Actinokineospora baliensis: one gene and its partner. The protein of the gene in region 1 interacts with the protein of each later gene in a pairwise test. Links are inferred from orthologs where the notes say so. Each region holds a gene or a part of one and is shown in the gene's direction. Other genes may lie near its edges.

The links.
Region 2: the proteins of eno (region 1) and rpe interact in binary tests that used the Escherichia coli proteins (3 or more experiments, as listed by UniProt). The link is inferred for Actinokineospora baliensis from one-to-one orthologs.

What each region holds. Positions count from the first base shown.
Region 1 is NZ_JAFBCK010000001.1:2,181,975-2,192,248, reverse strand. Bases 4,687-7,535 are described here. They hold eno (phosphopyruvate hydratase), read left to right. Parts: upstream 4,687-5,392; coding sequence 5,393-6,679; downstream 6,680-7,535. Other genes in these bases: JOD54_RS10410 (DUF501 domain-containing protein), read left to right, coding at 7,194-7,535; JOD54_RS10415 (FtsB family cell division protein), read left to right, coding at 6,751-7,197; JOD54_RS10425 (tetratricopeptide repeat protein), read right to left, coding at 4,851-5,237; JOD54_RS10430 (hypothetical protein), read right to left, coding at 4,687-4,753. Outside these bases: JOD54_RS10445 (Ppx/GppA phosphatase family protein), read right to left, coding at 102-1,073; JOD54_RS10440 (lytic transglycosylase domain-containing protein), read right to left, coding at 1,314-2,558; JOD54_RS10435 (acyl-CoA dehydrogenase family protein), read left to right, coding at 2,823-4,457; more of JOD54_RS10430, read right to left, coding at 4,499-4,686; more of JOD54_RS10410, read left to right, coding at 7,536-7,694; JOD54_RS10405 (lytic transglycosylase domain-containing protein), read right to left, coding at 8,555-9,376; JOD54_RS10400 (class I SAM-dependent methyltransferase), read right to left, coding at 9,497-10,274. UniProt on the Escherichia coli protein: Catalyzes the reversible conversion of 2-phosphoglycerate (2-PG) into phosphoenolpyruvate (PEP). It is essential for the degradation of carbohydrates via glycolysis.
Region 2 is NZ_JAFBCK010000001.1:6,183,009-6,193,425, reverse strand. The notes cover bases 6,864-9,855. They hold rpe (ribulose-phosphate 3-epimerase), read left to right. Parts: upstream 6,864-8,021; coding sequence 8,022-8,690; downstream 8,691-9,855. Other genes in these bases: JOD54_RS27475 (riboflavin synthase), read left to right, coding at 9,819-9,855; ribD (bifunctional diaminohydroxyphosphoribosylaminopyrimidine deaminase/5-amino-6-(5-phosphoribosylamino)uracil reductase RibD), read left to right, coding at 8,810-9,805; JOD54_RS27490 (NAD(P)/FAD-dependent oxidoreductase), read left to right, coding at 7,053-7,973; JOD54_RS27495 (NUDIX hydrolase), read right to left, coding at 6,864-7,003. In the rest of the region: pheT (phenylalanine--tRNA ligase subunit beta), read left to right, coding at 1-1,552; JOD54_RS27510 (alpha/beta hydrolase), read left to right, coding at 1,790-3,412; JOD54_RS27505 (DNA alkylation repair protein), read right to left, coding at 3,958-4,626; JOD54_RS27500 (peroxidase family protein), read right to left, coding at 4,682-6,328; more of JOD54_RS27495, read right to left, coding at 6,536-6,863; more of JOD54_RS27475, read left to right, coding at 9,856-10,417. UniProt on the Escherichia coli protein: Catalyzes the reversible epimerization of D-ribulose 5-phosphate to D-xylulose 5-phosphate.

The sequences.
Region 1 (10,274 bases):
GGGATGGTCTCATCGGAGAGTGACCGGTAACCGAACAGTTTGTCGTTGGCGGTTAGGTGTCAGGTCATTGTCGCGACGGCTATGCGATGTATTGGCGCTTGTCACCGCTGGTCATCGACCCCGGCGACGGAGAGCGCGATGCCGTCCAGAATGTCGTGCTCGCTCACCAGAAGGCTTGTGATCTCCGTCTCCAGCGCGATGCGCCTGGCCAGTGCCCTGACCACCACGGCGCCGCCCCCGATCACGTCCACCCGGCCGGGGTGCATGGCCCCGATGGCGGCGCGTTCGCGGTGACCCGTGGTGAGCAGGCGGGTGGTGATGGACTCGATCCCGGCGAACGGGATCCGGCTCAGGTGGATCTGGTCGGGGTCGTAGGCGGCCAGCCCCAGGTTGATCGCCGACAGGGTGGTCACGGTGCCCGCGACGCCGACCCACGTCCGCGCCTTGGCCACCGGGACCTGGGCGAACGCCTCGTCGAGCACCCGATCGGCGATGGCCTCGGCCTCGGCGACCTCAGCCGCCGTCGGCGGGTCCGAGGTCAGCGCGCGCTCGGTCAACCGCACGCAGCCGACGTCCACGGACTTGGCGCCGTCGAAGCGCGCTTCAAGACCGTCCCAGGTGCCCAGCACGAGCTCGGTCGACCCGCCGCCGACGTCGGCCACCAGGAAGGGGCCGTCCTCGGGCTCCAGATCCCCCACAGCGCCCAGGAAGGACAGCTCCGCCTCCTCGGCCCCGCTGATGACCTCGGCCTCGACACCGAGCACGTCGGCGGTCATGGCGAAGAACTCGTCGCGGTTGGCGGCGTCCCTGGTGGCCGAGGTGGCCACCATCCGCACCCGCTCGACCCCCTTGCGCCGCAGCACCCCCGCGTAGTCGACCAGGGCGTCCCTGGTCCGCGCGATGGCCGCCGCGGCGAGCAGACCGGTGGCGTCGACCCCCTGGCCGAGCCGGACGACGCGCATCTCCCGGTGCAGGTCGCGCAACGCGGTCGCCCCGTCGTGCCCGGTGCTCGCCTCGGCGACCAGCAGGCGGATCGAGTTCGTCCCGCAGTCGATGGCAGCGACTCTGCTCATGCCCACGAGCCTATGCTTCGGATTTTTAAAGCGTTGTGGTGGGCCCGGGTGATCAGACTTTCGTCGGGCGTTTTCGGGGGACGCGGATTCGCTCGGGGGTGGCTGGATTCACCGGTTCGGGGAAGTGCGCGACACGGGCTGTCAATGACTTGACGCGGGGTGGCGCACTTTGCCATTTGCCATTCAACGAGAACCGCCCCGCTCGGAGGTGAGCGGGGCGGTTCGGACAACCGGGGTGACCTACGGCGTCGGCTCGATGGAGGAGCCGACCGCGCCCGTGGGGACCGCGGCCGGGGAGACCGGCGCGCAGGGGTCCGGGGCGGGCGTCGTGGTCGTGGTGGTCGGGCTGGTCGTCGTGGTGGTGGGCTCGACGCACGTCGGGGTGGTGGTCGTCGTGGTCGGGACCGGGGTCGTGGTGGTGGTCGTGGGGTCCGTCGTCGTGGTGCTGGGGACCGTGGTCGTCGTCGTGGTGCTGGGGACGCTGGACCCGGTCGGCGTGGTCGTGCCCGCGGGCGGGGTGCTCGGGTTCTGCGTCGGGGTGACGCCCTCGACCGGCGGGGTCCCGCCCTGGGGGGTGGGCTCGACCGCGGGCGGCAGGGCCATCTGCTCGGCGCGGTCGACCGGCGTGCTCGGCAGCGGGGTGACGCCCTTGGCGTACGCGTCGGCCCAGATCAGGACCGTGCGGACGTAGCTGTCGGAGTGGTTGTAGCGGAACACGGCGGTGGCGCGCTGCTGCGCGTTGGCCATGTCCAGCCCGCCGGAGCACAGGTACTTGCCCGCGCCGAGGGTCGCGTCGTAGATGTTGTTCGGGTCGGTCTGGCCGTCGCCGTTGCCGTCGGAGGCGTAGCCCTTCCAGGTCGACGGGATGAACTGCATCGGGCCGACCGCGCGGTCCCACCTGGCGTCGCCGTCGTAGCGGCCGCCGTCGGTGTCGCTGATCGCCGCGAAGCCGCCGCCGTTGAGCACCGGACCGAGGATCGGGTGCGCGGTCTTGCCGTTCGCGTCGACCTGACCGCCGCGCGCGTGGTTGGACTCGATGCGGCCGATGCTGGCCAGCAGCGGCCAGTCCAGGTGGCAGCCGGGGGTCGTGGTGGCCATGGTCTGCGCGGCGCGCATGTAGGCCTGCAACATGGTGCCCGGGATGCCGTTGGGGCCACCGGGCAAGGTCACCGCGGGACCGGCCGTGTACTTGAGCAGCTCCGGGGTGCCAGCGAGCGCGAGGATCTGCTTGCCCAGCTCGGCGTTCTCCGGTGCCGACCCGTCCGCGCCGACCTCGCTCGGGTCGGTCAGGCCGAACAGCCCGCCGCCGATGCCCTTGGCCATCGCGACCTCGTTCGGGCCGCCCGCACCGACCAGGTCCACCGGCTCACCAGCGGCGACGACCGGTACGAACAGCAGCGCGCCCGCCGCGGCGACCGCACCGCGTCTGCGCTTGACCCGCTGCCGGTGCTTGCCTACCTTCCTGCCCCCGGTCTTCGAACTCACCGTGAAAACCCGCCCCTCGGTTGTGTGCCCGCCTGCTGGCGCAGACCCCTGCTCGCGTCTTCGGTCATCTACCCTGCCTCATCTCAGCCTCAGAGTCATCGTCGGCAGGCAGAACCCCGGCAAAAGGGTCCAGATGTCGTCGGCTGCCGCCCTTCCGTCCGTCCGTTGTTCACCCCCGGGTACGCGGGTGTGCCTTCTTGACCATGACGGGGACGTAGCGCGCGTGCCCGCCGGTTGCCCGGGTGATCGAGTTACCCTCGGGTAGTGACCGCTACCGAGCCCCCGGCGCGCCGACCGGACCGCACCCACGAGGTGGTCAACCAGACGCCCCCACTGCATCGCCACAACCCCCTCGGATGTGACCCGGCACTGGTCAGCGCGGTGCGCGCGTACGGATCACCCGAGGTGCTCGACTCGCTCGCGGCCGTCGCGGCGGAAGCCGGAGCTGAGGAAACCCGCGAACACGGACGGTTGGCGAACGCGCACCCTCCGGTGCTGCACACGCACGACAGGTACGGCAACCGGGTGGACGAGGTCGAGTTCCACCCGTCCTGGCACTGGTTGATGTCACGGGCTGTCGCACATGGACTACACGCCGCGCCGTGGGCGGCGGACGCGGGCGAGCACGCGCACCTGCGCCGCGCGGCGGCGTTCACGCTGTGGTCGCAGGCCGAAGCGGGCCACGGCTGCCCGATCTCCATGACGTACGCGGCCATCCCCGCGCTGCGCCACGAACCGGAGATCGCCGCGCGCTACGAACCGGGTCTGCTCGCGCCGACCTACGACTTCGGACTGCGCGCCCCGGAGATCAAGTCCGGACTGCTCGCGGGCATGTCCATGACCGAGAAGCAGGGCGGCTCCGACGTCCGTGTGAACTCAACCACAGCAACACCTTCCGGTGACGGGACCTACCGGCTCGTCGGCCACAAGTGGTTCACCTCCGCGCCGATGAACGACCTCTTCCTGACCCTGGCGCAGGCGCCGGGCGGGCTCACGTGCTTCGTGCTGCCGCGGGTGCTCCCCGACGGCACCCGCAACGCACTGCGCCTGCAACGGCTGAAGGACAAGCTGGGCAACAAGTCCAACGCGTCCGCGGAGCTGGAGTACACCGGCGCCACCGGCTGGCGGGTCGGCGACGAGGGCCGCGGGGTGCGCACCATCATCGAGATGGTCACCATGACCCGGCTCGACTGCGTGCTCGGGTCCACTTCGAACATCCGCGCCGCGCTGACCGAGGCCGCCCACCACGCCGCCCACCGGTCCGCCTTCGGTGCCCTCCTGCGGGACCAGCCCGCGATGACCGCCGTCCTGGCAGACCTGGCACTGGAGTCCGAAGGCGCGACGGTGCTGTCGATGTGGCTCGCGTCCCTTGTGGACACACCGTCCCCGGTGCTGCGGCTGGCGTTGCCCGCCGCCAAGTTCTACGTCTGCAAACGAGCCCCGCTCGTCGTGGGCGAAGCGCTGGAGTGCTTGGGCGGCAACGGTTACGTCGAAGAGTCGGGGCTGCCCCGGCTGTACCGGGAAGCACCGTTGATGTCGATCTGGGAAGGCTCCGGGAACGTGACCGCGCTGGACGTGCTCCGCGCGGTACAGCGGGAACCGGCGGCCGTGGAAGCGTTGTGGGCCGAACTCGCCACCACCGCGGGGGCGGATCGCCACCTGGACGCCGCGGTGGTCCAGCTGCGGGGCGAACTCGCCGAGATCGACCAGCAGCGGGCCAGGCGGGTGGCCGAACTGATCGCGTTGTGCCTGCAGGCGAGCTTGCTGCTGCGGCTGTCGCCCTGGGTCGGGGAGGCCTTCACCGCCGCGCGGCTCGCGGACCGGTCCGGCGTGCTGGGGGTGCTCCCCCGGGGTGTCCCCGCGCGCGAACTGGTCGACAGGGTGACGCCCTCGCCCTAGCTGGCCGCCGACCAGCCGAGCCGGTCGGCGGCGCGGCGGGATCAGCCGGTCAGGTGGTGCTGGGCCGCCTCTTGGATGGCCTGGCGGGCCTGTTGCAGCGCCTGGTTGAGCGCGTCGGCGTGCGATTCCGCCTGGTGCAGCAGGTTGCTGATGTTGCCAGCGGTGGAGGTGCTGCCCAGGATCGACGACACCTCGGCACCGATGTTGCTCAACTCGCTGAGGAACTGCTGGGTGGCGTTGACCGGGACGCGGTCGGCGACGCCGTTCAACCGCTGCGCTTCTTCTTGGATGCTCATCCTCCGGATTCTCCCGTCGGCCGGTATCGGGACAGGGACCGGGACATCTTCGCCGACACCGGGCGGGCACAGCCGGTGATGACCGGAAACCGCTCGCCTAGCGGCCGCCCTCGACCGCTATCCGGGCGCTGACCTCGCCGAGCGCCTCCTGGTACTCCGGCAGCGGGTTCATCGCCACCGCCATCCGCAACTGGGTCTGCGCCTCGGTCAGCCTGCTCTGCCGCTGCAGCGTCTTGCCGAGGGCGAAGCGCGCGTAGTGGTCGGACGGGTCGAGCTCGAGCACCCGCCGGAACGCGTCCTCGGCGCGCAGCAACTGCGCCGAGTTCAGGTACGCCCGGCCCGCGAGCAGGTGCACGCTCGGCGCGTCCGGTTCCGCCGCCAGGACCGGGGCCAACGCGACCAGGGCGTCCAACGGCCTGCGCCGCGCCACCAGTGACTCCGCGTGGCGGAACGCCGCGAACACCTCGGCAGGCTCCTGGGTCATAGTCAGATCAACACTACGCGGGCGGTGTCGGTTGTTCGACCCCAGAACATCTCGCCCCACGATGTGAGCCATCCCCCGGTCGTGTTCGACTCCGACCGGGGGATGGCACCGCTAGGCTCGACCCGAGTAGTCGGACACGCTGTGAGGAGTACGACGTGGCTGTCATCGAGCAGGTCGGCGCGCGCGAGATCCTGGATTCGCGGGGCAACCCCACCGTCGAGGTGGAGGTCGCGCTCGACGACGGGACGCTGGCCCGCGCCGCGGTGCCCTCGGGCGCCTCCACCGGCGAGCACGAGGCCGTTGAGCTGCGCGACGGTGACGTCAACCGCTACTTCGGCAAGGGCGTGGAGAAGGCCGTCACCGCCGTGCTCGACGAGATCGGCCCCGAGCTGCAGGGCATCGACGCCGTCGACCAGCGGATCGTGGACCAGAAGCTGGTCGACCTCGACGGCACCCCGGACAAGTCCCGCCTCGGCGCCAACGCCATCCTCGGCGTGTCCCTCGCCGTCGCCAAGGCCGCCGCCGACTCCAGCGGGCTCGAGCTGTTCCGCTACCTCGGCGGGCCCAACGCGCACGTGCTGCCGGTGCCGATGCTCAACATCCTCAACGGCGGCGCGCACGCCGACACCGATGTGGACATCCAGGAGTTCATGGTCGCCCCGATCGGCGCGGAGAGCTTCCGCGAGGCGCTGCGCTGGGGCACCGAGGTCTACCACTCGCTCAAGTCCGTGCTGAAGTCCAAGGGCCTGGCCACCGGCCTGGGCGACGAGGGCGGGTTCGCGCCGAGCCTGACGAACAACCGCGAGGCGCTCGACCTGATCCTGGTCGCCATCGAGAAGGCGGGCTTCACCGCGGGCCGCGACATCGCGCTGGCCCTGGACGTGGCGGCCACCGAGTTCCACAGCGACGGCGCCTACACCTTCGAGGGCGCGAAGAAGAGCGCCGAGCAGCTGACCGCGTACTACACCGAGCTGGTCAACGACTACCCGCTGGTGTCGATCGAGGACCCGCTGTCCGAGGACGACTGGGACGGCTGGGTGCGGCTCACCGCCGAGATCGGCGAGCGCGTGCAGCTGGTCGGCGACGACCTGTTCGTCACCAACCCCGACCGGCTCGAGGAGGGCATCGCCCGCCGCGCGGCCAACGCGCTGCTGGTGAAGGTCAACCAGATCGGCACCCTGTCGGAGACCCTGGACGCCATCACGCTGGCCACCTCCTACGGGTACCGCAGCATGATGAGCCACCGCTCCGGCGAGACCGAGGACACCACCATCGCCGACCTGGCCGTGGCCACCGGCGTCGGCCAGATCAAGACCGGTGCCCCCGCCCGCGGCGAGCGCACCGCCAAGTACAACCAGCTCCTGCGCATCGAGGAGACCCTCGGCGACGCCGCCCGCTACGCCGGTGACCTCGCCTTCCCGCGCTTCACCCCGGAGTCCTGACACCGATGGTCGGGCGCGGCACCGAACGAGGCCGAGGGCGGCGGGACCCCGTCGCCCGCAGGCCCGCACGCGTGCGGCGCACGCGCCCGACCACCGCGGCGCCTGCCGGGGAACAGCAGTCCCCGGCCCGGCGCAAACGCAAGGGCATCCTCGGCCTGTCCACCACCCGCCGGGCAGCCGTCGTCGCGACCGTCGTCTGCGCCCTGGCCCTGAGCGTGGCGGTGCCGCTGCGCAACTACCTGTCACAGCGCTCGGAGATCGAGGTCACCGAACAGCGGCAGCAGGAGCTGCGCGCCGAAGTGGACGAACTCACCCGGCGCAAGGAGCGGCTGTCGGACCCGGAGCAGATCCGCGCCCAGGCCCGCGAGAGACTGCGCTACGTGATGCCAGGAGAAACCCCCTACATGGTCGAGCTCCCCAGCGACCCCGCGGGCGCGCAGTCCGCAGGGGAACAGGGAAAACCGGTGCCGCAGCAGTCCTGGTACGAGAACCTCTGGGACTCGGTGACCGGCCGGTGACCATCGACCCCGCAGACGTGGCGACCATCGCCGAGCAGCTGGGCCGCACGCCGCGCGCGATCAGGTCCGTGGCCGCGCGCTGCCCCTCCGGGCACCCGGCGGTCATCCAGACCAACCCGCGCCTGGAAGACGGCACACCGTTCCCCACGCTGTACTACCTGACGTGCTCCCGCCTCGCCGCCGCGATCTCCACCCTGGAGACCACCGGGATCATGCGCGAGATGACCGAGCGCCTAGCGGAGAACGCGGCGTTGGCGGCGGCGTACCAGGCGGCCCACCAGTCCTATTTGGACGAGCGGGATGCCCTGGATTCGCTGGGAACCCAGGTGACAGCAGGCGGAATGCCCGGCCGCGTGAAGTGCCTGCACGCCCTGGTGGCCCACTCCCTGGCCAAGGGCCCCGGCGTGAACCCCTTCGGGGACGAGGCTTTGGTGCTGCTGGCCCCCAACTGGCCCACCGGCGACTGCGCCGCTCCTCAGCCGAGTCCGCCCGCATAGGCTGCCGCTCCGCTGTAGACAGGGCATAGCGGATGCACGCAGTGCGGGTGCGAACCGCGGTCACCAACCCGGGGCACGAGTGGCGATTGCGCCGCTCCGCAGGCGTAGGAGGCGGCGGCGCCTATGGCGCCCCGCCTCGCGGGCATAGGCCGCCGCTCCGCTACAGACCGACCGGGCGCAGCGGGTGGATGCAGTGCAGGTGCGAACCGCCGCCTCCAGCCGGTTCCCGGGGCGGAAGTGGCCCGGGCTGCACCTTCCGTGACGAGGCGCAAGCGCTACTCGCCCCGACGTGACCCGCCGGGAACTGCGCCGCTCCGCAGGCGTAGGCGGCGCCGCTCTAAGCGCGCCCGCCTCGCGGGCGCAAGCCGCCGCTCCGCTGTGGACGGACTGGGTGTAGCGGGTGCATGCAGCGCGGGTGCGAACCGCCATCTCCAGCCGGTTCCCGGGGCGCAAGTGGCCCGGGCTGCACCTCGGTGACAAGGCGCAAGCGCTACTCGCCCCGACGGGCGCCGCTCAAAGGGCGTGGGCGGCGCCGCTCAGAGCGCGCCAGCCCCGCGCATAAGCCGCCGCTCCGCTGCAGACCGATTGGGCGCAGCGGATGCACCCAGCGCGGATGGGAACCGCCAACTCCAGCCGGTTCCCGGGGGCGCAAGTGGCCGGGCTACGCCTTCGGTGGCAAAGCGCAAGCGCTACTCGCCCCGACGGGCGCCGCTCAAAGAGCGTAGGCGGCGCCTATAGCGCGCCAGCCTCGCGGGCATAAGCCGCCGCTCCGCTGCAGACCGATTGGGCGCAGCGGATGCACCCAGCGCGGGTGCGAACCGCCAACTCCAGCCGGTTCCCGAAGGCGTAGGCGGCGGCGCCTACAGCGTGCCTGCCTCGCGGGCGTAGGCCGCCGCTCCGCTGTAGACGGATTGGGCGTAGCGGGTGGACTCGTTGTAGGTGAGGACCGCTTTCCACCAACCCTTGCCGGTGCTGAGGTCGCCGCCGCTGGCGCAGAGGTAGTTGGCGGCGGTGAGGGCGGAGTCGTCGACGTTCTGGGGGTTGGGGGGTGTGCCGTCGGCGGTGGCGCGCAGGGACCAGCGGGACCAGGTGGTGGGCAGGAACTGCATGGAGCCCACGGCGCGGTCCCACCGGGGGTCGCCGTCGAGGGTGCCGCCGTCGGTGTCGGGGATGGCCTGGACGCCGGGGGAACCGTCGAGGGGGACGCCGATGATGGGCTTGGTGAGGGTGCCGTCGTCGTTGATCTGGGCGCCGCCGTAGCGGCCGTGGTGGGACTCGACGCGGCCGACGCCAGCGAGCACGGTCCAGGTGATGTTGCAGCGGGGGACGCGCTGGCGGGTGGCGATCTCGGCCTTGGCGTAGGCCAGCAGCGTCCGCCGCGGGATGTCGGTCGCCTCGGACAACCGGGTGACCCAGCCGTCGAGGTCCTGCTCCGGCACCGGTCCCGCCTTCGGCGGCTCCTCCCCCCGCCGCACCGGCACCTCCACCACCGCGAACCGCTTCGGCTGCGGCGGCGGATCCCCGTCGTCGAGCAGCAGGACGGTCCCCGCGGCCAACGCCACCAGGAAGACGACCAGGGCGAGCCTGCCGAGCACCCGGACACCACGTCCACGCCGGGGCCCCGGAGTCGGTTCCAACGGGATGGACAACGTGGTCGGCTGGGGAGTCGGAGTGGCGGCCACGAAAACCAGGCTACGTGTTCCCCACCGGTGCTCGGCCGCTGCCTCGCTCCCCCGAGCCGGGAGCAAAGCCGTGACCAGCGGTGATGCCCGCCGAATTGGCGGCGATACGTCAAGGAATCGCTACGGCCGCACCGCCCGCAGCGCGTAGATCAGCGGGATCCGGGGTGCCTCGTCCGGCAAGGAGAACCAGCCGCCGGTGGTGGTCATGGTGGACCATCGGGGCCAGGGGAGCTGCTCGGTCTCACGCAGCAGGGAGATCCGCAGACCGGCACCGACGAGGGCGTTGACGACGTCGCCGATGCCGTGTTGCCACTCGTAGTGGACCTGGGCCTCAGCCAACTCCGGACCGTCGGTGTACGTGCGGGTTCCGTCCCGTTCGACGGAACCGCGGCCGGAGAGGTAGTCGTGGCGCAGCAGCAGGTCCTCGCTGCCGTCCGGTGGCGGTACCGGGCTCAGGGCGTTGAGCAGCGGGTGGAACTCCACCACGTACACCTGGCCGCCGGGGCGCAGCAGCCCCGCGACCTGTCCGGCCCAGACGTCCAGGTCGGGGACGTAGCACAGGGCGCCCTTGCCCGTGTAAACGACGTCGAAGCGGGACCCGCCAAGGGCTTCCACGGCCGAGTGCACGTCGGCTTTGACGTACTCGACCGCGACTCCCTTGGCAGCGGCCAGTTCCGCCGCGGCGCGCACCGACGCCGCTGAGATGTCCAGGCCGACCACGCGCGCGCCGAGAGGCGGGAACGCGATGGTCTCGGCACCGATGTGGCACTGCAGGTGGACGAGGTCCTTGCCTGCCAGATCACCGAGGTCGGCCCACTCGAAGTCGGCGAACCACGCCCTGGGGTCGCGCCCCGCCACGTCGTAGAACCGCGACGCGACGTGGATCGGGGTGCGGGCG
Region 2 (10,417 bases), 4.0 Mb from region 1 along the record:
CGACGACTCGGGTCCGATCTCGCTGGCCGGGGTGATGGGCGGGGCGAGCACAGAGGTGCGCGCCGACAGCTCCGACATCCTGCTCGAGGCCGCGATCTGGGACCCGGCGACCATCGCGCGGACCGTGCGCAGGCACAAGCTGCCCAGCGAGGCGTCCCGCCGCTACGAGCGGGTCGTCGACCCGGCGCTGCCGCCGGTCGCGCTGGAGCGGGCCGCGCGGCTGCTGCGCCAGTACGGCGAGGGCAGCATCCAGCCCGGCCGCACCGACGAGGGCACCCCGCAGGCGCCCGCGCCGGTCACGATGGCGATGAACCTGCCGGACAGGGTCGCGGGCATCAACTACGCGCGCGGCGTCACCGCCGCCCGGCTGCAGCAGATCGGCTGCCGCGTGGAGGTCGGCGCCGCTGAAGACGGCACGCCCGAGGTCACCGCGTACCCGCCGAGCTGGCGCGGCGACCTGAGCCAGCCAGCCGACCTGGTCGAAGAGGTGCTGCGGCTGCAGGGCTACGAGACCATCCCGTCGGTGCTGCCCGCCGCCCCTCCCGGGCGCGGGCTGAGCCCGGCCCAGCGCCGCCGCAGGCACGTCTCGCGGGCGCTGGCCGAGCAGGGCCACGTCGAGGTGCTGCCGTTCCCGTTCGTCGCGCCGACGGTGTGGGACGCGCTCGGCCTCGCCGCCGACGACGTCCGCCGCCGCACGGTGCCGGTGCGCAACCCCCTGGAGTCCGACCGCGACCAGCTGGCCACCACGCTGCTGCCCGGTCTGCTGGACACCTTGGCGCGCAACGTCTCCCGTGGCGCGCGCGACGTCTCGTTGTTCCACATCGGACAGGTCGTGCTGCCGCGCGCGGACGCCGCCGAGGTGCCGGAGGTGCCGGTCACCGGTCGACCGACTGACGAGCAGTTCGCGCAGCTGTCGGCCGCGCTGCCCGCGCAGCCGACCCACGTGGCCGTGGTGCTGGCCGGGAACCGCCAGCGCGCGGGCTGGTGGGGCGCGGGCGAGCAGGCGTCGTGGGCCGACGCGGTGCAGGCGGCCCAGGTGGTCGCCCAGGTCGCCAGGGTCGAGCTGACCGTCAGCGCCGACGTCCTGGCGCCGTGGCACCCCGGCCGGTGCGCGCGGCTGAGCGTCGGCGGGTTCCCCGTCGGGCACGCCGGTGAGCTGCACCCGAACGTCGTCGAGGCGCTCGGGCTGCCCAAGCGGACCTGCGCGATGGAACTCGACCTCGACCTGCTGCCGCTGCGCGAGCGCAAGGTCGTCCCGGTCGTGTCGCCGTACCCGCCGGTGCTGCTCGACGTCGCCCTGGTCGTCGACGACGAGGTGCCCGCGGCCGAGCTCACCGAGACGCTGCGCGGCGGTGGCGGCGAGCTGCTGGAGGAGCTGGGCCTGTTCGACGTGTTCAGCGGCACCCAGGTCGGCGAGGGCAAGCGGTCGCTGGCGTACTCGCTGCGCTTCCGCGCGCAGGACCGCACGCTGACCGTGGAGGAGGCCACCGCCGCCCGCGACGCCGCGGTGGCGGCGGCCGCGGCCAAGCACGGCGCCGCGCTGCGCGGCTGATCGATCGCACCCGGTGGTGGGGGCGGACCTTCCCGGTCCGCCCCCACCGCCGTTTCCTGGGTGGTCCGATGTGGAGCGTCCGGTTTTCCCGCATCGCCCGGTATTGTTGATCGACAATGCTTTCGCGTTAGCAAAAATCGGTGGTCCGCTATTCCCAACCGGACGCCGCTGGGGCAGCATCGGGCGGTCCGCGAACCACAACCCGGGTGCGGACGAAGCATGACGAAATGGGGCAATGTGAAGAAAATCGTGGCGGCACTCGCCGCGGCGGGCTTCGTGGTGGGCGGTGCGGTGCTCGCGCCGGTTGTCTCCGCGGCCCCGCAGGCCAAGCCCGCGCCCAACCAGGTGAACTACGACCCCGCGCCGATCGCGTGGGGCACCTGCGCCAGCCCCGGCCTGGCCAGGCGCGGCGCGCAGTGCGGTTTCCTGGAGGTACCGCTCGACTACGCCAAGCCGTCCGGCACCAAGATCAAGCTGGCGGTGTCGCGGATCGCGGCGAAGGCGCCAGCCGAGCAGTACCAGGGCGTCATGATCACCAACCCCGGTGGTCCCGGCGGCTCCGGCCTGACCCTGTCGGTGCTCGGCGAGTTCGTGCCCAACGGCGCGGGCGAGTTCTACGACTGGATCGGCTTCGACCCGCGCGGCGTCGGCTCCAGCCAGCCCGCGCTGGCCTGCGACGGCACCTACTTCGCCTACAACCGGCCGTTCTACGTGCCCGCCACCAGCAAGCTGGAGCAGACCTGGCTGACCAGGTCCAAGAACTACGCCAAGGCCTGCGACACCGCGGGTGGCGACCTGCTCGACAACGTCAAGACCACCGACACGGTCAACGACATCGACGTGCTGCGCAAGGCGCTCAAGCAGGAGAAGATCAACTACTACGGCTTCTCCTACGGCACCTACCTGGGCCAGGTGTACGCCACGCTCTACCCCGAGCGCGTCCGCCGGATGGTCCTCGACGGCAACGTCGACCCCCGCAAGGTGTGGTATCAGGCCAACCTGGACCAGGACGTCGCCTTCGACCGCAACATCAAGATCTACTTCGACTGGATCGCCAAGAACGACTCGGTCTACCACCTGGGCAAGACGGGTCGCCAGGTCGAGGCGAAGTTCTACGGCGAGCAGCTCAAGTTCATCGCCAAGCCCGCTGGCGGCATCATCGGCCCCGACGAGTGGACCGACATCTTCCTGCAGGCCGGGTACTACGTGTTCGGCTGGGAGGACGTGGCCAACGCGTTCTCGGCGTGGGTCAACGACGGCGACTACTCCGGCCTCAAGGATCTCTACGACGCCTCCAACGGCCAGGGCCCCGGCACCGACAACGGCTTCGCGATGTACCTGGCCACCCAGTGCACCGACGTCCAGTGGCCCACCTCGTGGACCAGGTGGCAGATCGACAACTGGATCACCCACATCCGCGCCCCGTTCGAGACCTGGGGCAACGCCTGGTTCAACGCCCCCTGCCTGTACTGGGGCGGCAAGGTCGGCAAGCCGGTCGAGGTCGACGGCTCCAAGGCCCCGCCGATCCTGCTGCTGAGCGAAACCCTCGACGCGGCCACCCCCTACGAGGGCAGCCTCGAGGTCCGCAACCGCTTCCCCAAGTCCGCCCTCATCGAGGGCGTCGGCGGCACCACCCACTCCGGCTCCCTCAACGGGATCCCCTGCGTGGACGACAAGATCGCCGACTACCTGACCTCGGGCAAGCTCCCCGCCCGCAAGCCCGGCAAGCGCTCCGACGCCCAGTGCGACCCGCTCCCGCAGCCGGTCCCCGCTGCCGCCGCCCAGCGCAAGGCCACCCTGGCCCCCGCCGACATCACCCGAGCCGACCTCCAAAAGCTCATCCTCGGCGTCCGCCACTAACCGAATAGCCCCACCCCCCTTGAGGGCGACCGCGACAACCTCGCGGCCGCCCTCAAGGCTTTTCAGGAGCCAGTGACAAACCTCAGAAGCCGCCGGTGCCAGAACAACCCACCGAGCTGACCCACCCAACCCAGCCCCCCCGAGTCAGCCCCGCCACCCAAACCCAAGCCACCGAGTCAGCCCCGCCACCCAAACCCAAGCCACCGAGTCAGCCCATCCAAACCCAGCCCACCGAGCCAACCCCGCCAACCCCGCCCACCGAGCCAACCCCGCCAGCCCGACCACTGGACACTCGGAACACGCTGGTGCCAGATGCTCGATGGGGTGGACCTGTTTTGTGTGGGGGGACGATAGTCGTAGCCTTGCCTCGCTGCAGGGCCATGCTTTTCGGCCCCTGCTTTGCGGTCCTGCCACGGCTGTCGTAGGGGCCCCACGCAAAACAGGTCCACCACATCGAGCCCGCACTTAAATCGCGGATCGGCATGCAAGGTCGCGAAGCGACGAGCCGATGATCCGACGGCGAAGCCGAAACAAGAGACCCGCCCTCACCCGGTCAAGATGTGCTTCAACGCCTCCCGCCGCGACAACCCCGACAGGCCAGGATGTGCCTCAACAAACCCCCGTACCCAGTCAGCGTCCACCCGCGCGTACTGCCGCAGCGCCCACCCGATCCCCTTGCGCAAGAAGAAGTCCCCGTCCGCCTCGTTCGCTTCCACCGCGAACGCCAGCAGGGCCAGGTCGGTTTCCCCCTTCGCCCCCAATTGGCAGATCACCGCTACCCGCCGTTTCCAGCGGTCCTCGGACACCGCCCACTCGCGCATCACCGGGGTGACCGCGTCCCGCTGGGCCATGAGCAGCGACCCGATGTGGCGGCTGGCGAGTTCGTCCACATAGTCCCACCAGGCGCCGGTGACGACGAATTCCTCGTACAGGGGCAAGAGGTCGAGTTCCTGCCAGCGCGGGTACCGGCGCAGCAGGTCCAGGGCGACGTAGCGTTCTTCGCGGTGGGTGGCTTCTCGCCAGAGGCGGCGGATGACGTCGAGCCACTCGGCTCTGGTGTGGAGGGCGGGGAGTTGGCGGACCAGGGCGTCCCTGGCGGGTTTGGGGACGCCGCGGAAGGGCATGTCGGACTTCATGTAGCGCTGCATGTCCGGTGCCCGGCCGGGGTCGCCCGCCGAGGCGAGGCGGGTGCGTATGTCGGAGGCCAAGTCCACAGTGGCACGTTACCGGGGGCCGGGGTGCCCCACGCGGGACACCCCGGCCGCGGGGTCAGTCGCCGAGCGGGTTGAGCAGGTCCGCCTTGCCCTCGAAGGCGAACAGCAGCAGGTCGGTCATCCGGAACGTGGTCGAGTCCGGGCCCAGTGCCGGGCGCCACCACGGTTCCCGGACGATCGAGGCGCGGCTGGCCTCGATCGCGCGGTGGAAGACCTCCGCCACGATCCGACCGCCGACCTGGCCCAGGACACCGTTGTTGAGCTCGGCCTCGCGCAGCACGTAGAACCACAGCGGCGTGTCCGACGACACTTCTGCCCGTTGTTCCGGCGACAGCCCGCTCAGCGACGCGCCGCCAGCGCCCTCGACGATCTGCTCGGTGGTGAGCGGTGTCACGCCGAACAGGGCCGCGAGTTGTTGGCCGCTGGCGAGTTCGACCATGCTCGCGCGGGTCAGGTTGCGGAACGCGAGGTTGCGGTGGACGGCGGGGAACGCGGTGCCCCGACCGCCGAAGGTGCCCGCTGGCAGCTGGTCAAGCGGGTCCACCAGGACCGTGTCGATCCGCTTCGCCGCGTTGCCGCCGCCTTCGGGAGCCGCGAGATCGGGACGGCCCGCCTCGGTGAAGTCGTACAGGCGGCGGAAATCGGCGATCCAGTTGGTCGGCAACCGGTCGACGGTGCCGGAGTTCGGATCGTCCAACTCGGACAGCGAGCCGCCGGTGAAGTTGCCGCTGACGCCGGTGAAGGTGAACAGCAGCGGCAGCGTGCCCAGCGGGCCGGGGCCGCCGGTGCGGAACACGCGGTTCCACTCGTAGGCGTCGCGCACCATGCTGTGGCCCATGCGGTACGCGGCGACGGAGAACTCGACCGGCATCGTCGGTCGCCGGGTGCGGTTGTGGCCGTTGGCCTCGAAGAACCGGCGGCCACCGGTGAACACCTCGTGCACGATCTCCGGGTCGACCACGCGCGGCAGGAAATCGGTGCGCAACATCCACTGGTAGTGCTTGACCACCTGTTCGCGCGCGGCCTCGAACAACCGGCGCTCGTTCATCCCCGACAGCGCCAGGTCGTCCACGACGCGGTTGTGGAACCGGATGAACGCCAGGTGCGTCTGCGCGACGGCCAGGTTCTCGTCGTTGCGCAGGTCCGGGATCAGCGGCTCGCGCCGGTCGGCCCCGGTCCCCGAGGTGCCGCCCTTGCGGGGCAGGTCGAAGCCCTCCAGGTCGACCCGCACCCGGTCGTCGGGGAAGTCGGTCGCCGACGTGGTGCCGACCTTGAGCTTGACCTGGTCCTCGGCGTAGAAGCGCCGGTCGTGGCGGTCGAGCGGGCCGCGGCCGTAGAGCGAGTCCAGGTCCAGCGCGGGCGAGCGGCCCTGCACCAGCTCGTCCACCGTGACCTCGGACCCGAGCTGGGTCGCGGTCCTGTCGATGGTCAGGTCGTGGTCGACGAACTGGCCGAGGTAGGTGAAACCGGCCGGGATCGACCCGTCCGGCTGCGCGGCCCCGGCTTCGGTGATGGCGGTGGCCAGCGCGGTGCGCAGCGCCTCGTCGGTCCGGTTGCCCTTCGGGCCGAGGCGGGAGAAGCGGAATCGGCGCAGTTCCTCCTCGGTGGACGGCGCGCGGGTCAGCGGGGTGCCGTCCGCGGTCGACTCCACCACCCCTTCGCCGACGATGAGGAAACTGTCTCTGGCATGGCGTCGAGCCATTGGTGAACCCCCACTGTCCGGCCGGGGGACCACACGGCGGCCCCCGGGAGAAAGGGGCGAGCGGGTACCGCGCCGTACCGAGTTCCCTCCCCAGAGAACCGGCGCCGGTACCGAACTCCTCCCCGCGGCCAGGCTACCGGAAAATGGTGCCCCGCCTCCTGAGGAATGCGCGCATGACTTATTTCCGCACGTATGCGGAAAAGGAGTTCAGTCCGCGTGCCCGGTCGGCGGTTTGCGCGTCGCGAGCTGCAGCGCGACGTCCACCAGGTCCGTCCGGTCCACTGTGGACACCTCGGCCAGGTCGACCCAGGCGGCCATGTCGGTCGACCCGTCCTGTTCGAAGGTCAGCTCCCCGCCGGTGATCGTCGCCGCGTACACCACCCGCAGCCCGTGCCAGTCGGTCGCGTTGCCCGCCCTGGTCAGCGCTCGCCGCAGCCCGGTGCGCTCGAACCGGCGGCGCACCGAGTGGATGCCCAGCAGCGCGTCCACCCGCACCGCGTACCCGGTCTCCTCGGCCACCTCGCGCACCACCGCGTCCAGCGGGTCCTCGCCGTGGTCGATCCCGCCGCCGGGCAGCGTCCACTTCTTCTCGGTGCGCCCCACCCACCTGGCGAGCAGGATCTTCTCCGCCTCGACGCACACGGCGTAGGCCGCCACCCGCAGGGACCGGTTCACAGGAGGTCAACCTACCCAAGCGGGTGACGCGGCGGGGTAGCGTGCGGCCATGGCAGCGGACGCGATCGTCATCGGCGCGGGGGTCATCGGGCTCAGCACCGCCATCCGGCTGGCCGACTCCGGCGCGCGGGTTCGGGTGTGGGCCGCCGAACCGCCCGCGGAGACCACCTCGGCCGTGGCGGCCGCGTTGTGGGGACCCGACTTCACCGACCCGGGGCGCGCGTGGGCCTACGCCACCCAGCCCGAGCTGACCGGGCTCGCCGCCGACCCGGCGACCGGTGTGCACCTGTGCCGTGGCACCCAGGCCTCCGACATCCAGGACGAACCGCCGCCGTGGGTGGACCGGCTGCCCGAGGTCCGGATGCTGGAGCCGGACGAGCTGCGGCCGGGCATGCGCGTCGGCATGAAGACCACCGTGCCCGTCGTCGACATGCCCCGCTACCTCGACCACCTGGTCGCGCGGTTGGACGTCGAGATCGAGATCCGCCGGGTCGCCTCGCTGGCCGAACCCGCGGCCGAGGCGCCCGTGGTGGTCAACTGCACCGGCGTCGGCGCCAGGGAACTGGCGGGCGACGAGGGCGTGCGGCCGTTCTGGGGCCAGCACGTCGTCGTCGAGAACCCCGGGCTCGACGAGTACTACATCGAGGCCGTCCTCGGCGACGAGTGGGCCGGGTTCTTCCCGCACGGCGACCACGTCGTGCTGGGCGGCATCACCCGCCCCGACGTGTGGGACCGCACCCCGGACGCGCTGGTCGCCGCCGGGATCATCGCTCGCTGCTCTGCCGTGGAGCCGAGGCTGGCCGACGCCGGGGTGGTCGAGCACCGGGTCGGGCTGCGGCCGTGGCGGGCCACGCCGCGGCTAGAAGCCGAACGGGTCGGCGAGGCGCTGGTGGTGCACAACTACGGGCACGGCGGCATGGGCGTCAGCCACTCGTGGGGGAGCGCGGACGCCGTCCTCGCCCTCGTCTGAGCGCCCCACCGGTCTGACTTAGACTGGGCACTCGTGTCGACCTCCCCGATGATCGCCCCCAGCATCCTGTCTGCGGACTTCGCCAGGCTCGCCGACGAGCTCGCCGCCATCGAGGGGGCCGACTGGGTCCACGTGGACGTGATGGACGCGCACTTCGTGCCGAACCTGACGCTGGGCCTGCCGATCGTCGAGTCGCTGCTCAAGGTGACCGACATCCCGATGGACTGCCACCTGATGATCTCCGACCCCGACCGGTGGGCGGTCGGGTACGCCGAGGCGGGCGCGCACAACGTCACCGTGCACGTCGAGGCCGCCACCGACCCGGTCCGCATCGCCCGCGACCTGCGCGCCGCCGGTGCCAAGGCGGGCCTTTCGGTCAAGCCGGGCACCCCGATCGAGCCGTACCTGGAGATCCTGCCCGAGTACGACACCCTGCTGGTGATGTCGGTCGAGCCCGGGTTCGGCGGCCAGAGCTTCATCGCCGAGGTGCTCGACAAGGTCCGCACGCTGCGCCGCTTGGTGGACACCGGCCACCTCAACCTGCTGGTCGAGATCGACGGCGGCATCAACGCCGACACCGTCGAGCTGGCCGCCGAGGCGGGCGTCGACTGCTTCGTGGCGGGCTCGGCCGTCTACGGCGCCGCCGACCCGGCCCGCGCGATCACCGCGCTGCGTGACCAGGCCCGCTCCGCCAACCACCGCTTCGTCCCGGCCTGACCCGCGGGCCCGGCCGCCCTGGAGTCCACTGTGGACCGGCGACTTCCGGTCGACCCGCTGCCGGGAGGCGGGCCCGAGCTGGGAGACTGTCCGGCGTGGAGTACAGCCTGGCCGCGGCGATGCGGTCTGCGGTGGCGCTGGCCGAGCAGGTGCGGGGGTCGACCAGTCCCAACCCGCCCGTGGGGTGCGTCGTGCTGGATTCCTCGGGCGTGCCTATAGGCGAGGGCGCCACACAGCCACCTGGTGGGCCGCACGCTGAGGTGATGGCGTTGCGCGCGGCGGGGGAGCGGGCCAGAGGTGGGACCGCGGTGGTCACCCTTGAGCCCTGCGCGCACCACGGCCGCACCCCACCCTGCACCGACGCTCTTATCGCGGCCGGAGTGGCGAAGGTCGTCTACGCGGTGTCCGACCCGAACCCCGTCGCGTCCGGCGGTGCCACAACGCTGCGCGAGGCGGGCGTCCAGACCCAAGCCGGGCTGCTCGCCGACGAGGTCAGCAGAGGTCCGCTCAGGGCGTGGTTGCACTTCGTCACACACGGTCGACCGCACGTGACGTGGAAGTACGCCGCGACCCTCGACGGACGGGTCGCCGCCGCCGATGGGACCAGTCGGTGGATCAGTTCGGCGGAATCGCGCGAAGAGGTGCACGAGCTGCGCAGGCGGGTGGACGCCATTGTGGTCGGAACCGGAACGGTCATGATCGACAATCCCACTTTGACCGCGCGCGCTGCGGATGGAACACCGGAGGCCCGGCAGCCGTTGCGGGTTGTCGTGGGACACACCGACCTGCCCGAGGGGGCCAGGGTGCTCGACGACAGCGCCGAGACCCTGCTGGCGCGCACGCACGACCCGGCCGAAGTGCTGGCCGAGTTGCACGCGCGCGGGGTGGTCGACGTCCTGCTCGAAGGCGGGCCGACGCTGGCAGGCGCGTTCGTGGGGGCGGGGCTGGTCGACCGGGTCCTGGTCTACCTCGCGCCCACCCTGCTCGGCGGCGGGCCTGTGGCGTTGGGCGCATCCGGGGTGTCGACCATCACCGAGGCACACCGGCTGGCCGTCGAAGAGGTCACCATGAGCGGACCGGACGTGCGGATCTCCGCGGTCCCGGTCCGGAACTGAGGAGGAGCCGCCGGTGTTCACCGGGATCGTCGAGGAACGCGGCCAGGTCGTCGCGGTGGAGCAGTTGGCAGAGGCCGCGCGGGTCACCATCGCCGGGCCGCTGGTCACCAGCGACGCCAAGCGCGGCGACTCGATCGCGGTCAACGGGGTCTGCCTGACCGTGGTCGAGCACGCCGAGGGCGCGTTCACCGCCGACGTCATGCACGAGACCCTGCTCCGCAGCAGCCTCGACGGGGTCGCCGCGGGGGACGCGGTGAACCTGGAGCGCGCCGCCGCCGTGGGGCAGCGCTTCGGCGGGCACATCGTGCAGGGCCACGTGGACGGCACAGCGGAGCTGGTGTCGCGGGCGCCGTCGCAGCACTGGGACGTGGTGCGGTTCAGCCTGCCCGCCCACCTGGCCCGCTACGTGGTGGAGAAGGGCTCGATCACCGTCGACGGGGTCTCGCTGACCGTCGTCGAGGTGGGGGCGGACTGGTTCACCGTGAGCCTGATCCCCGAGACGCTGCGCGCCACCACCCTGGGTCTTCGCGAACCGGGGGACCGGGTGAACCTCGAGGTGGACGTGATCGCGAAGTACGTGGAAAAGCTGGCCGGGCCACACCTGGCCGCCGA